DNA from 2 places in the Streptomyces sp. NPDC058221 genome. Region 1 is predicted to be linked to the other one. Evidence: riboswitches for the same ligand, from Rfam matches in the RefSeq annotation. Region 1 holds a riboswitch; the other holds the start of a gene.
The links. Region 1 has a riboswitch for glycine ahead of gcvP (aminomethyl-transferring glycine dehydrogenase). Riboswitches for the same ligand answer to the same signal wherever they lie in the genome.

Region 2: another riboswitch for glycine. It lies ahead of gcvT (glycine cleavage system aminomethyltransferase GcvT); the one in region 1 lies ahead of gcvP (aminomethyl-transferring glycine dehydrogenase).

What each region holds. Positions count from the first base shown of each region.
Region 1 is NZ_JBHVWF010000069.1:25,808-33,200, forward strand. It holds gene gcvP (aminomethyl-transferring glycine dehydrogenase) at 1-2,883, opposite strand, end outside; glycine riboswitch at 3,078-3,174, opposite strand; gene ACFVW8_RS21995 (PRC-barrel domain-containing protein) at 3,288-3,656, shown strand; gene ACFVW8_RS22000 (DNA polymerase IV) at 3,581-5,041, opposite strand; gene ACFVW8_RS22005 (MerR family transcriptional regulator) at 5,134-5,751, opposite strand; gene ACFVW8_RS22010 (bifunctional nuclease family protein) at 5,919-6,392, opposite strand; gene ACFVW8_RS22015 (MerR family transcriptional regulator) at 6,446-7,189, opposite strand; gene ACFVW8_RS22020 (FHA domain-containing protein) at 7,229-7,393, opposite strand, start outside.
Region 2 is NZ_JBHVWF010000085.1:27,610-35,002, reverse strand. It holds gene ACFVW8_RS24795 (ABC transporter substrate-binding protein) at 1-332, opposite strand, end outside; gene ACFVW8_RS24790 (ABC transporter permease) at 450-1,448, opposite strand; gene ACFVW8_RS24785 (enhanced serine sensitivity protein SseB C-terminal domain-containing protein) at 1,867-2,673, opposite strand; gene ACFVW8_RS24780 (enhanced serine sensitivity protein SseB) at 2,842-3,612, opposite strand; gene ACFVW8_RS24775 (AAA family ATPase) at 3,853-4,563, opposite strand; glycine riboswitch at 4,721-4,813, shown strand; gene gcvT (glycine cleavage system aminomethyltransferase GcvT) at 4,955-6,070, shown strand; gene gcvH (glycine cleavage system protein GcvH) at 6,172-6,549, shown strand; gene glyA (serine hydroxymethyltransferase) at 6,569-7,393, shown strand, end outside.

The DNA.
Region 1 (7,393 bases):
GTTGTCGTACTCGTCCAGCGGCGGGCAGGAGCAGACGAGGTTGCGGTCACCGAACGCACCGTCGATCCGGCGCACCGGCGGCCAGTACTTGTCGGCGGCCGAGACACCGGCCGGGAAGACCGCCACCTCGCGGCTGTAGCCATGCGCCCAGTCGCCGCCCAGCGCGGCCGCCGTGTGCGGCGCGTTGCCCAGCGGGTTGTCGTCCGCGCTCCACTCGCCGGACGCCACCTTCTCGATCTCGGCCCGAATGGCGATCATCGTGTCGCAGAAACGGTCCAGCTCGGCGAGGTCCTCGCTCTCGGTCGGCTCGATCATGAGCGTGCCCGCGACCGGGAACGACATGGTCGGCGAGTGGAAGCCGTAGTCGATGAGCCGCTTGGCCACATCGTCGATGCTGACACCGGTCGCCTTGGAGATGGGCCGCAGATCCACGATGCACTCGTGCGCGACCAGACCGGCCGGGCCGTTGTACAGGATCGGGTAGTGCGGCTCAAGCCGCTTGGCGATGTAGTTCGCCGCGAGTACGGCGACCTGGGTCGCACGCTTCAGGCCTTCCCCGCCCATCAGGCGTACGTACGCCCAGGAGATCGGCAGGATGCCCGCCGAGCCCCACGGAGCGGCCGAGATCGGGCCGACCCCGGTCTCCGGACCGGCGGCGGGCTGCAGCGGGTGGTTCGGGAGGTACGGCGCCAGGTGCGCGCGCACACCGACCGGGCCGACGCCCGGGCCGCCGCCGCCGTGCGGGATGCAGAAGGTCTTGTGCAGGTTCAGGTGGGAGACGTCGCCGCCGAAGTGACCCGGCTTGGCCAGGCCGACCAGCGCGTTGAGGTTGGCGCCGTCGACGTAGACCTGACCGCCGGCGTCGTGCACCTCGGCGCAGATGTCGGCGACGTGCTCCTCGAAGACACCGTGCGTCGACGGGTAGGTGATCATCAGCACGGCGAGCTCATCGCGGTGCTGCTCGATCTTGGCACGGAGGTCCTGGATGTCGACCTCGCCGTCGTCCGCGGTCTTCACCACGACGACCTTCATACCGGCCATCACGGCACTCGCCGCGTTGGTCCCGTGTGCGGAGGAAGGGATCAGACAGACGGTCCGCCCCTCGTCGCCATTGGCACGGTGGTACGCCCGGACGGCCAGCAGCCCCGCGAACTCGCCCTGCGAGCCGGCGTTCGGCTGGATGGACACCGCGTCGTAACCGGTGACCTCGGCAAGACGCTCCTCCAGCTCACGGATGAGCGTCAGGAAGCCCTGCGCCTGCTCGGCCGGTGCGAAGGGATGCAGCGCGCCGAACTCGGGCCAGGTGATCGACTCCATCTCGGCGGTCGCGTTCAGCTTCATGGTGCAGGAGCCGAGCGGGATCATGCCACGGTCCAGCGCGTAGTCGCGGTCGGCGAGCTTGCGCAGGTAGCGCAGCATCGCGGTCTCGGAACGGTGCTGGTGGAAGACCGGGTGGGTCAGCACGGCGTCGGTGCGCAGCAGCTGCTCGGGCAGCGCGTCGGCGGCCGTCCCGTCCAGCGCCTCGATGTCACCCGTGGCGCCGAACGCCGCCCAGACGGCCGCGATCTCGGTACGGGTGGTGGTCTCGTCGCAGGCGAGCGAGACGTGATCGGCGTCGACGAGCCGCAGGTTCACACCCCGTTCGCGGGCATCGGCGACGACCTGGGCCGCCTTGCCGGGGACCCGGACGGTGAGCGTGTCGAAGTGGGATCCGGTCACCACGTCCACGCCGGCGGCGCGCAGGCCCTCGGCCAGGATCGCGGCGTAACGGTGGGTCCGGCGGGCGATCGTCCGCAGCCCGTCCGGGCCGTGGTAGACGGCGTACATGCCGGCCATCACGGCGAGCAGCACCTGGGCGGTGCAGATGTTGCTGGTGGCCTTCTCGCGGCGGATGTGCTGCTCGCGGGTCTGGAGGGCCAGCCGGTAGGCCTTGTTGCCGTCCGCGTCCACGGAGACGCCGACGAGGCGGCCCGGCAGGCTGCGGGCGAACTTCTCGCGTACGGCCATGAAGCCGGCGTGCGGGCCGCCGAAGCCCATCGGCACACCGAAGCGCTGCGTGGTGCCCACCGCGATGTCCGCGCCCAGCTCGCCGGGCGAGGTGAGCAGGGTGAGGGCCAGCAGATCGGCTGCCACGGTGACGATCGCGCCGAGTCCGTGGGCCTGCTCGATGACGGGCCTGATGTCGCGTACGGCTCCGGAGGCGCCCGGGTACTGCAGGAGAACGCCGAAGACGCCGCGCTCCGCGAGCTCGGCCGGGATGCCGTCGGTGAGGTCGGCGACGACGACCTCGACACCGGTCGGTTCGGCGCGGGTACGGATCACGCCGACGGTCTGCGGGAGAGCATCGGCGTCGACCAGGAAGACACCGTTCTTCACCTTGCCGACACGTCGCGCCAGCGCCATGGCCTCGGCGGCGGCGGTGCCCTCGTCGAGCAGCGAGGCGCCCGAGGTGGGCAGCCCGGTCAGGTCGGCGACCATCGTCTGGAAGTTCAGGAGGGCTTCGAGGCGGCCCTGGGAGATCTCCGGCTGGTACGGCGTGTAGGCCGTGTACCAGGCGGGGTTCTCCATCACGTTGCGCAGGATCACCGGCGGAGTGAACGTGCCGTAGTAGCCGAGCCCGATCATCGGAGCCAGTACCTGGTTGCGGTCGGCGAGCGCACGCAGTTCGGCGAGCACCTCGGCCTCGGTACGGGCCGTCGGCAGCTGGAGCGCCTCGGCGCTGCGGATGACATCGGGGACGGCGGCTGCGGTGAGCTCGTCGAGCGAGCCGTAACCGACCTGGGCGAGCATCTTCGCCTGCGCCGCGGCGTCGGGACCGATATGACGCTGCTCGAACGGGATTCCCTGTTCGAGCTGGGAGAGCGAAGTGCGACGGGGGGTCATGGTGGAGGCCTCCTGGTCTGTCACGACCTGCGAGGGGCACCACGGCGCGGGGTGCCCGAACGGCCTCCCCCTCTGTCATCTCAACCTGAGAGCTTCACCGGTGCCCACTGCACGCACCGGTTTTCACCGTCGGTGAGGGAAGGACCCGCCACGGCACGCGGCCGTGTGGAACCCGCCCTGCTTTCCAGAGTGACCTCGTCCGTGCGGTACGGGGGCCTGAGAGATTCCGGGGAGGATTTGCTCCTTCGGCGCCTCCGGAACTGATCCGGAGGACTCTCCCGCACGGGGTAAGCAGCCGCTCCCAGCCTACCAGCGGGGTTCCTGGCCCAATTCTCGAGTGGCCGACGCCACGGATCTGCACTTCTGTGGTTCCTGTGGAGTAGTCGCGACCCGTGGGAGGGACCGTGCAGACCGACATCGATCCGCGCAGCCTGATCGGCCGCAAGGCGTTCGACCGCGAGGGCACCAAGATCGGAACCGTGGACGAGGTGTACCTCGACGACGCGACCGGCGTGCCGGAGTGGGCGGCCGTACGCACCGGACTGTTCAGCCGGGACGCCTTCGTCCCTCTCGAACCCAGCGAATTCGTCGGGGACGCCCTGCGCATCCCCTTCGACCGTTCGCTGATCAAGGACGCACCCGACTTCGGGGTCGGCCGGCATCTCTCGCCGGAACAGGAGCTCCAGCTCTACCGGCACTACGGTCTGGACTCCCCGCCCGAGGAGACCGGCCCGGACCGGGACTTCGGCAGGCTGGCCGGCCAGGACGAGTAGTCGGCCGGGTCCCGCACGAGGGGGAGCGGATCGGCCGGCTGGAGTTCCGGATCATCGATTCGGAACGTACGCACCCGGCCGGGCGCCGATTCCGGCTCCTCGAAGCGCACCGTCACCCGGCCGACCCCGCTGCCCTGCACCCAGCCGTGCCCGTAGGCGCCGTGCCGCACGTCGTGCCCGGCCGGCCAGCGCCGGGCGGCGAGCTGCTCGGCGCTCTCCTGTTCCGGCTCCTCGTGCCGCGCCTGCTCCTCCTCCGTACCGGCGTCCGCTGCCGGCTCCGCGTTCAGGGCGAGCTCGGCAGCCGTCCGCTCGTCGGCCGCCTGCGCGAACAGGTCCTCCTGGGTGAAGTCGGCCAGGCCGGTGACCCCCACGCCCAGCAGCCGCACTCCCCCGGTGGTGTCCACCGACTCCAGGAGCCGCGCCGCCGCCTCCCTGACCACTGTGGGATCGTCGGTGGGTCCTCGCAGCGTCTCGGACCGGGTCAGCGTCGAGAAGTCGTACCGCCGCACCTTCAGCACCACGGTCCGGCCGGAGCGCGACGCCGCCCGCAGCCGCTGGACACACCGGTCGGCGAGCCGCTCCACCTCGCTCCTGACCCGGACACGGTCGTGCAGGTCCGTGTCGAAGGTGTCCTCGACCGAGACGGACTTCGCGTCGCGCTCGGAGACGACGGGCCGGTCGTCCTGACCGGACGCCATCCGGTGCAGCGCGCCGCCGTGCGCCTTGCCCAGCAGCCGTACGAGCTCCGCCTCGCCCGCCTCGGCCAGATCGTTCACCGTGGTCATCCCGGCGCGGCGCAGGTGGTCCGCGGTGGCCGGTCCGACGCCGGGCAGCGTACGTACCGGCATGGGTGCGAGCAGTTCCCGCTCGGTGCCCGGTTCTATCAGCAGGATCCCGTCGGGCTTCGCCTCCTCGGAGGCGATCTTGGCCAGCATCTTGGAGCCCGCGAGGCCCACGGAGCCGCTGAGCCCGGTGACCGCCTCGATCGCCTCGCGCAGCTGCTCACCGATGACCAGCGCCGAGGCCGTGTCGTCCGCCGTGCCACCGGCCTCCAGGTCCACGAAGGCCTCGTCCAGGCTGAGCGGCTCCACCAGCGGTGACAGCCGGCCCAGCAGCTCCATGACCTGGTCGCTCACGGTCCGGTAGAGCGCGAAGCGCGGCACGAGGTAGGCGGCGTTCGGCGCCAGCCGTCTGGCCTGCGCCATCGGCATGGCCGAGTGAACCCCGAAACGCCGGGCCTCGTACGAGGCGGTGGCGACGACCCCACGAGGCCCCAGCCCGCCCACCACGACCGGCTTTCCGCGCAGACTCGGTTTCGCCGCCTGCTCCGCAGAGGCGTAGAAGGCATCCATGTCCAGATGCAGAATGGTCGGCGCGGATCTCACATCAACAGATGCTGCCCTACGGCACTGACAATCGCCGGGCAGCAACCGCCCGCCGGCCCGGGTTTCCCCGGGCCCGGACGGGCTCCCGCCGGTCAGCCGGCCCGGTTGCGCCGACGGGCCAGCTCATCTGCGGGATTGTTCCCGATCAGCGTCTCGCCCGTGTCCACCCTCTCCCCGTGCAGCTGCGACAGCGCGGCGTCCACGTCCCGCCAGACCACGCCCACGGCGATACCGAAGACGCCCTGGCCTCCTTGGAGCAGATCCACGACCTCTGCGGGCGAGGAGCACTCGTAGACGGTCGCCCCGTCGCTCATCAGCGTCATGCGCTCGAGGTCCTGGAATCCGCGGGCCCGCAGGTGCTGGACAGTGGTGCGGATGTTCTGGAGCGCCACCCCCGTGTCGAGGAAACGCTTCACGATCTTCAGCAGGACGACGTCCCGGAAGCTGTAGAGCCGTTGTGTGCCCGATCCGTAGGCCGGACGGACGCTCGGCTCGACCAGGCCCGTGCGGGCCCAGTAGTCGAGCTGTCGATAGGTGATCCCCGCCGCCGCGCATGCCGTCGGCCCGCGATAGCCGATGTCCTTGGCCGATGCCACGCCGTCCCCCGCCACCGCAGCCGGCGCAGCCGGTTGCCTGATGGTGTGGTCGGCTGTACTCCCCTGCTGCGGATACGGCCCATCCACTGCCGCACCGTCGCCGCTGCTTCTCACGCCGACCTCCGTCCTTGACCTGCCCACTCGAAGGTAGGCAGTCACCCGGGGTGCGTCAACGATCGCCACACTCGGCACGCCGAGTGATAATCACCCTGAGGGTGGTTTCCCGTGACCCTTGACCGGGAAAGGCTTGTCGAATGCGCTGACGGCAGCCCCTTGGGACGTCACTGACTGTTCGTGCCGAAGTCCTCCGGGGAGATCTGATCGAGGAATTCGCGGAACTTCTCCACCTCGTCCTCCTGCTCGTCGGGGATCGCGATACCCGCGTCGTCGAGCACACCGTCACTGCCGTAGATCGGCGTTCCGGTGCGCAGGGCGAGCGCTATGGCGTCGGACGGCCGCGCGCTCACCTCGACTCCGCTCGCAAAGACCAGCTCCGCGTAGAAGACCCCTTCACGAAGGTCCGTGATCCGGACCTCGGTGAGCTCCTGGCCGACGGCCTCGAGCACATCCTTGAAGAGGTCATGGGTCAGCGGCCTGGCCGGAGCCATGCCCTGCTGAGCGAAGGCGATCGCGGTCGCCTCACCAGGACCGATCCAAATGGGGAGGTACCGGTCGCCTCCCACTTCACGCAGGAGCACGATCGGTTGGTTGGAGGGCATTTCCACCCGGACACCCACAACGTCGAGCTCGTTCACACAGCAACCCTAGGACGTGCTCGGCAGGTTTGGGTAGTCGGGCTCCACCGGGATCAGTGGAGCCGGATCTGGAGCGCGGTCTGTACGAGGGCCGAGTGCAGCCGCACAGAGAGCTCCGCGAGCTCCTTCGCAGTGGCCTCGGCACGGGCCCTGGTCTGCGGATTCCGGTGCCGGCGCAGGGGCGCGACCACCTGTTCGATCAGTCCGGCCTCGCGGTCCGCGGCTGCTCGCACGGCGCGCAGATGCCGTGGCTCCAGTCCGAACCGGCCCAGATCCGCCACAAGCCTGGCGACGGTGACCGTCTCCGCGTCGTATCCGCCGTCGGCCGTCGGCACAACCAGGCCGTAGGACTCCCACGCGTCGAGGTCACTCTCGGTGACCTCTGCGGCGGCGAGGAGCTCGGCGCGGCCGATACGAGCCGCCGTCGCCCTTCCCGGCGCGCCGGGAAGGCCACCGTCGGTGAGGCCACGCTCGCCGTCCGGGGACGGCAGGGACGCCTGCTCGCCCCGGGCGAGGGCGTCCAGGTGCTCACGGATGACCTTGAGCGGCAGGTAGTGGTCCCGCTGCATCCGCAGCACCTGGGCGAGCCGCTCGACGTCGGCGAGGCGGAACTTGCGGTAGCCGGAGGGCGTCCGCTGCGGTTCGACAAGACCCTCCGCCTCCAGGAAACGGATCTTGGAGATGGTGACCTCGGGAAACTCGCCCCGCAGCTGCAGGAGCACCGTGCCGATGCTCATCGGGCGGTCGTCGGCGGTGGCGGTGCCGTTTCCGGCACCGCCCGTCGGTGTTCTCAGCATGGACCTTCCTGGGGGTCCCCCCGACCGAGTGGGGGCGGGTCAGATGGCCCGCTGGCTTGCGTAGAAGACCAGCCGGTACTTGCCGATCTGCACTTCGTCGCCGTTGGACAGCGCGACGGAGTCGATGCGCTCACGATTGACGTACGTGCCGTTGAGGCTGCCCACGTCCCCGACCGTGAAGCTGCCGTCGGACCCCCGGCGGAA
Region 2 (7,393 bases), on a different contig from region 1:
TACGTCCAGGTCTTCGCGTCCGCGCTCGCCTTGCCGAGGCCCTCCGCGAGGTCCGGGACGACCTCCAGGCCGTCCTTGCCGGCGGCCGGCTTGAACGACGTCAGCGAACGGCCGTACAGGCGCGAGAAGTCCTGCACCCAGCCGTAGTAGGTGTTTCCGGGGTCGAGCGAGTCGGGCTCGTCGGACAGCTCGAGCTTGAGCGTCCCGCCCTTCTTGTCCGACTTGTTGACGATCGAGGTCAGCGCGGCGTCGGTGGCGCTGGAGCCGCCCTTGCCGCCGGAGCCGCCGGCGTTGTCGTCATCGGAGCCACTGCATGCGGAGGCAGTCAGCATCAGGGCCACAGCCGTGGCAACCACCGCTGTCGTTTTTCTGGTCTTCACCTGAGGAAATTCCCCTCAATCGATGGTTGCCATGGCATGTCGCACGTCGTTGTGACGAGCGCCCGGGCACTACTTGCTACGGGGATCGAGAGCATCACGCAGCCCGTCTCCCAGCAGGTTGAACGCCAGGACGGTGACGAAGATGGCCACGCCCGGCACGATCATGTACATCGGGTCGTTCTCGTAGAAGTCGATCGCGTTGGTGAGCATCCCGCCCCAGGAGGCCTGCGGCGGGGCGATACCGACTCCGAGGTAGCTGAGACCGGCCTCGAAGAGGATGTTCGAGGGGATCAGCAGCGTGGAGTAGACGAGAACGGGCGCCACCAGGTTCGGCAGCAGCTCCCGGAAGAGGATGAAAGGGCCCCGGGCGCCCAGCGACCGGGCCGCTTCGACGAATTCGCGGTTCCGCAGGCTCATCGTCTGTGCGCGCACGATACGTCCCATGTACGGCCAGCTGAAGAAGCCGATCACGAAGATCAGTACAGCGATCCGCAGCGGAAGGCCCGTGAGGCCGAACGCGCCGTCCTGCAGCGCCGCCGAGATGGAGATCGCGAACAGCAGCAGCGGGAAGGCCAGGAAGGTGTCCATCATGCGGCTGATGATCGTGTCGACCCAGCCGCCGTAGAAGCCCGAGACGACACCGAAGAAGACGCCGATCACCACGGAGAGCAGAGTGGCGCCGACGGCGACGACGAGGGAGACCCAGGAGCCCTCGATGATCCGGGTCATGATGTCGCGGCCGTACTGCGGTTCGACGCCGAGCGGGTGACTCCAGCTCATGCCGCCCCAGTCGCCCTTGGGGGCGAGCAGTGCCGGGTCGATGAGTTCCTGGTGGAACGCGTTGGGGTCGAGGCCGAAGACGGCCTGGATCGGCTTGGAGAGAACGGCGAGCAGGATCAGAAGGATGACAACGATGCCGCCGGCCACGGCCACCTTGTCGCGCTTGAAGCGCGACCAGGCGATCTGTCCGAGCGAACGGCCCTCGATCTGGCTCTGCTTGACTCCCGTGAGTACTGCCTCCGGCTGAGCCTCGGCAGCCGATCCGGTGGTCTCGATCGGTGCGGTCACAGTGCCTTAGACCCCTCCTGCCGGCGGTGGCCGGCCCTTGCTCGCCGCGGTAACGGCCTGGCGCGTGTCAGCCACGCAGGTTCATGCGGCTGATGTGTCGATGCGAAATAAGCGTCTGCGGAATGTCCGTCGGGGCAACCTCGTACAAAGGGCCGACGATCCCCACTAGCGGGGAGTCTTCAACGCGGTTGCGATCACCCGCCAGACCTGACGGGGAATGTTTGCTCAAACGTGATGCGGTCAGTGAGCTTCCGTTATCCGGACAGCTTGATCGAGTGAGCGGACCAGTCGGCCGCTAATCCACCAGAACGGACATGCCACCCAACAGGCTGCATTGCGTGGCTATTTGGGTGACCCCGGCGGTGGTGTTGTCCGCCGGGGGGAGCTTTGTCCGCTCCGGTGAGCGGGGCCGCCGGGTCTAGTAGGCGTGCGGCGCCGGGCCGGGCGCCTGCGGATAGCCGTAACCCGGAGCGACGACTCCGCTCCGGCCGGCCGGGGCGTGCGACTCCCGGTCGTAGAACGGACGGGAGTTGCCCCGCAGCCACATCGCGACCGGGTCGTACTCGTCGGACATGGCGACGGTGGAGACCGGGAGCCCCTCCGGGACCGCGCCGATCGACTGCTGCATCATGGCGCGCACCGCGTCGACCGACGGCTGGCTGGTGTCGTACAGATCGAGACCGATGGCGAGGTACGGGTCGCCGAGCGCGGGCTGCACCCAGGCACGGCGCAGCGAGCGGATCGCCGGGGTGTGGTGGGCGTTCTGCGTCAGCTGGGCGTAGAAGTGCGGGGTCTCGACGGCGGGGTCGCTGATCCGCAGCGGACCGGCGGGCATCCGGTCGAGACCGGTGGCGATCCGGCGCAGGTCCAGCCAGGGGATCCCCACGCCGCCGCCCGGTGCGTGCGGGTTGAGCCAGATGCCCCAGCGGTCGGGGAACAGGGCGCGGGCGATGTCGCGGCCGCCCACCACCTCGTGAGCGCGGTTCCAGCCACTGGCGGAGAGCTCATGGGCGGAGGTGACGCAGGGGGCGTAACCGAGGCCGTCGATCTCCATGTTGCCGTACTGGGCGTCGGGTGAACCGGCCCGGCCGTTCCAGAGCAGCATCCAGATCCGGTCACCCGCCAGGGCCCGGAGCAGAGCCTCGTACGCGTCGTAGCGCCCGGGCGTCACCTGGCGCAGCATGTGCTCGACCTGCCCGGCCGCCGCGGTGCCTGACGCACTCACCCTGGGTCCCGCCCCTCTTCGATCCACTGTGTCGGCCCTGCCGCTCCCGGGGCACTCGGGTACGGCGCGGTGCCGAGGCACCAGCCATCAAACCAGCTTAGGCGCCGGTCATGACACCGACTTGACGCCGTGGGCTGACGTTGTCACCCGGCGGTGCGACGGGCCGTGCTACTCGGCGGCGCGCTGGTAGAACGGCCGGATCCGCGCCCTCATCCAGTCGGCGACCGGGTCCTGTGCCACGTCGAGCAGCACCAGGTTGACCGGCCACGGCACCTCGACGCGGCCGAGCGCCCGGCCGAGGGCGTCCATGGGGGCGTTGCGCCCGGCACCGTCCCAGGTGGAGAACTCGACGCCGACGAAGAGGACGGGGTCGCCGCCCTCGATGCTGGCCAGGGCCCTGCGGGCGCTGAGCACGACCCCGCTCTCCTCGAACTCGCCGGCCGCGGCGGAGAGGAAGTCGACGGGCTCCTCCTTCCAGTCCGGCTCGTACAGCCGGACCCGGCCGCCGCTGGCGGGTCCGTCGAGCAGGGTGCGTCCGGTCCGGCAGAGCTCGGCGACGGCGGGCGGCGGGAGCGGCATGCCGACCGCGCCGCCCGGGTTCACCGCGATGCCGAGCTGCGGTGGCAGCCCGCGGGCGAATTCGCGGGCGGGCGCCACGGTGAAGGACATATGGGTGCCGACGCAGGTGAGGAACTGCTGCTCGGAGCTGAACACGGGGACGTACGGTGCGCCGTCGATCTCCAGTGTCGGCAGATCCAGGTCGGTCGCGTCCGGCCCGCCGCCGTTGGGCAGCGGCACCCAGAGGTGGCTGCGGCCGAGCACCTCCACCAGCCGGCCGCCCGCTTCCGGGCTGCCGAGCGAGACGCCCAGCACTTCTTCGAGCTCGTTGGCCGGCCATCCGCCCTGCGGATGGGTCCCGTCCGGTGCCGGAATATCCACTGCTTCCCTCTCTCGCCCCTGCCGTGCAGCTAGTGCTGCGCCAGCCAAGGTTCACCCCGTCGCGACGCCATGCACGCACTCTCGCCGCACCGGCCGAAAGCCCGAGTACGTCCAGTACGAGGGCTTCCGGCCGGCATGCCGAGAGCACGCACCCGACGCCGCTCCTTTACGCGCAAACCTTGGCTGACGCAGCACTAGAGGTTAGCGCCGCGCCCCGGGTGTCCAGGCATCGGAAGCGTGCTACCGGCTCCGCGTGCTGTCCGGTAACGCCTGTGCGTCCGCGAAGGTGATCCGGGCCAGCAGCGCCGCCGCCTCGCGGTCCAGCAGCACCGCCGAGACACAGCCGAGCGGCAGCATGCCCGTCTCGGTGTCCCGCAGCAGCCTGCGCACCGCCCTGCGGTGCCGGGCGAACGCGTATCCGGAGACGCCACGCCCCCGCTCGCGCTGGCCGGCCCGCGCGGTCTGCGGGGTGACGTCCAGCAGGACGAGGTGCAGGACGCGGCCGCGCCGCCGCGCGTCGCGCGACAGCCAGCCGCGCACCCAGGCCTGGGCGCCGCAGTCGTGGACGACGACGGAGACGCCGGAGCGCAGCACCTGCCACAGCCCCCAGTAGTGGGCGACGCGGACGAACGGGCGGTAGAGGGCGTACGGAACCGAGCGGGGCAGCAGACCGGCCCAGCGGTCCCTGGCGTCCTGGGAGTCGATGACACGTGCGGACGCGGACACGGTCCGTCCGATCAGGGTGGACTTGCCGCTGCCCGGCAGTCCGGAGACCACCACGACGTCGCCCGGCGCGAAGTGCAGGCTCCGCGGGCTGCGCCCGGCCCGTTCGCGCAGATCCCGTACGACGGGCCCGTGCGGGCCGTGCGTCTCCCGGGCCGGCGCACCCTGCTGTGCGGGCAGTGCGCCGTGCGCGACCCCCGCGGTCGCCGCATACCGCCGCAACGTCATCGCCATCCCCCTGTCGGCCGGCCCCACACCTGCCAAGAAGTGTAAAGAAAAGGTAATGCGGCACAAGCGTCCGACCCGCCGGATCCGGTGGGGTACCGGCGCCCCGCTGCCCGGCGATGCGTGCGATGATGACCCGGCCAACTGCATAAAGGCCGCTTGAATCCGCGCGGGAGAGTTCCGGTCCATGACCGGGCGCCGAAGGAGCAAGATCCTCCCTTGAATCTCTCAGGCCCCGTACCGCGTGGATGAGGCAGATCTGAAAAGCGAGTCGCCCTGCGGCTCCACCCAAGGTGCAAGCCGGACCCCTGCGGGGTCTCTCGGCGAACCTCTCAGGTTCCGATGACAGATGGGGAGGGATCGTCCTCGTCGTCATGCCCTGGGAGCCTTATCCATGAGCACCGCCCCCCGCCTCACAGCCCTCGATGCCCTGCACCGTTCGCTGGGCGCGACCATGACCGACTTCGCCGGCTGGGACATGCCGCTGCGGTACGCCAGTGAGCGCGACGAGCACAACGCCGTCCGCACGAAGGCCGGCCTCTTCGACCTCTCCCACATGGGCGAGATCACCGTCACCGGTCCGGCGGCCGTGGCGCTGCTGAACTTCGCGCTGGTCGGCAACATCGGCACCGTCTCCGTGGGCCGGGCCCGCTACACGATGATCTGCGCCGAGGACGGCGGCATCCTGGACGACCTGATCGTGTACCGGCTGGGAGAGACCGAGTACATGGTGGTGGCCAACGCGGGCAACGCCCAGACCGTGCTGGACGCGCTGACCGCCCGCGCCGAGGGCTTCGACGCCGAGGTGCGCGACGACCGCGACGCGTACGCGCTGCTGGCCGTCCAGGGCCCCGAGTCCCCCGCGATCCTGGCCGCCGTCACCGACGCCGACCTGGACGGTCTGAAGTACTACGCCGGACTGCCCGGCACGGTCGCCGGCGTCCCCGCACTGATCGCCCGTACCGGCTACACCGGCGAGGACGGCTTCGAGCTGTTCGTCGCACCCGAGCACGCCGAGCGGCTGTGGCGGGCCCTCACCGAGGCCGGCACCTCCCGCGGGCTGATCCCGTGCGGGCTGTCCTGCCGCGACACGCTGCGCCTGGAGGCGGGCATGCCGCTGTACGGGCACGAGCTGACGACCACGCTGACCCCGTTCGACGCCGGTCTCGGCCGGGTCGTGAAGTTCGAGAAGGAGGGCGACTTCGTCGGCCGCAAGGCCCTGGAGGCCGCCGCCGAGCGCGCCGAGACCGCCCCGCCCCGCAAGCTCGTCGGCCTGGTCGCCGAGGGCCGCCGGGTGCCGCGGGCGGGCTTCCCGGTCACCGCGGGCGGCCAGGTCATCGGCGAGGTCACCTCGGGCGCCCCGTCGCCCACGCTCGGCAAGCCGATCGCCATGGCGTACGTCGACGCCGCGCACGCCACGCCCGGCACCGAGGGCGTCGCGGTGGACATCCGGGGCAGCCACGAGCCGTACGAGGTCGTGGCGCTGCCGTTCTACAAGCGCCGGAAGTAACCCGCGGGCGGCCGAGGGCCCCGCGTACGTGACGCAGTCCTGTCTCACACCGTAAGACCATCGTTCATCAGCACTCCCCCGCGTACAGGAGAATTCAGGTCATGAGCAACCCCCAGCAGCTGCGGTACAGCAAGGAGCACGAGTGGCTGTCGGCCGTCGAGGACGGCGTGGCCACGATCGGCATCACGGAGTACGCGGCCAACGCGCTCGGTGACGTCGTCTACGCCCAGCTCCCCGAGGTCGGTGACACGGTGACCGCGGGCGAGACCTGCGGTGAGCTGGAGTCGACCAAGTCGGTGAGCGACCTGTACTCGCCGGTGACCGGCGAGATCACGGCCGCGAACCAGGACGTCGTGGACGACCCCTCGCTGGTGAACTCCGCACCGTTCGAAGGCGGCTGGCTGTTCAAGGTACGTGTCGCCGAGGAGCCGAAGGATCTGCTCTCCGCCGACGAGTACACCGAGTTCTCCGGCAACTGAGACCCCAAGGGACCACCTGATGTCGCTTCTCAACTCCTCCCTCCACGAGCTGGACCCGGACGTCGCCGCCGCTGTCGACGCCGAGCTCCACCGCCAGCAGTCCACCCTCGAAATGATCGCCTCGGAGAACTTCGCTCCGGTCGCGGTCATGGAGGCCCAGGGCTCCGTCCTGACCAACAAGTACGCCGAGGGCTACCCCGGCCGCCGCTACTACGGCGGCTGCGAGCACGTCGATGTGATCGAGCAGATCGCCATCGACCGCATCAAGGCGCTCTTCGGTGCCGAGGCCGCGAACGTGCAGCCGCACTCCGGTGCGCAGGCCAACGCCGCCGCGATGTTCGCGCTGCTGAAGCCGGGCGACACGATCATGGGCCTGAACCTGGCGCACGGCGGTCACCTGACCCACGGCATGAAGATCAACTTCTCCGGCAAGCTGTACAACGTGGTCCCGTACCACGTCGACGAGACCGGCGTCGTGGACATGGCCGAGGTCGAGCGCCTCGCCAAGGAGTCCAAGCCGAAGCTGATCGTCGCCGGCTGGTCCGCCTACCCCCGTCAGCTGGACTTCGCCGCCTTCCGCCGGATCGCGGACGAGGTCGGCGCGTACCTGATGGTCGACATGGCGCACTTCGCCGGTCTGGTCGCCGCGGGTCTGCACCCGAGCCCGGTGCCGCACGCCCACGTCGTGACGACGACCACGCACAAGACCCTCGGCGGTCCGCGCGGTGGCGTCATCCTGTCGACCCAGGAGCTCGCCAAGAAGATCAACTCTGCGGTCTTCCCCGGTCAGCAGGGCGGTCCGCTGGAGCACGTGATCGCGGCCAAGGCGGTCTCCTTCAAGGTC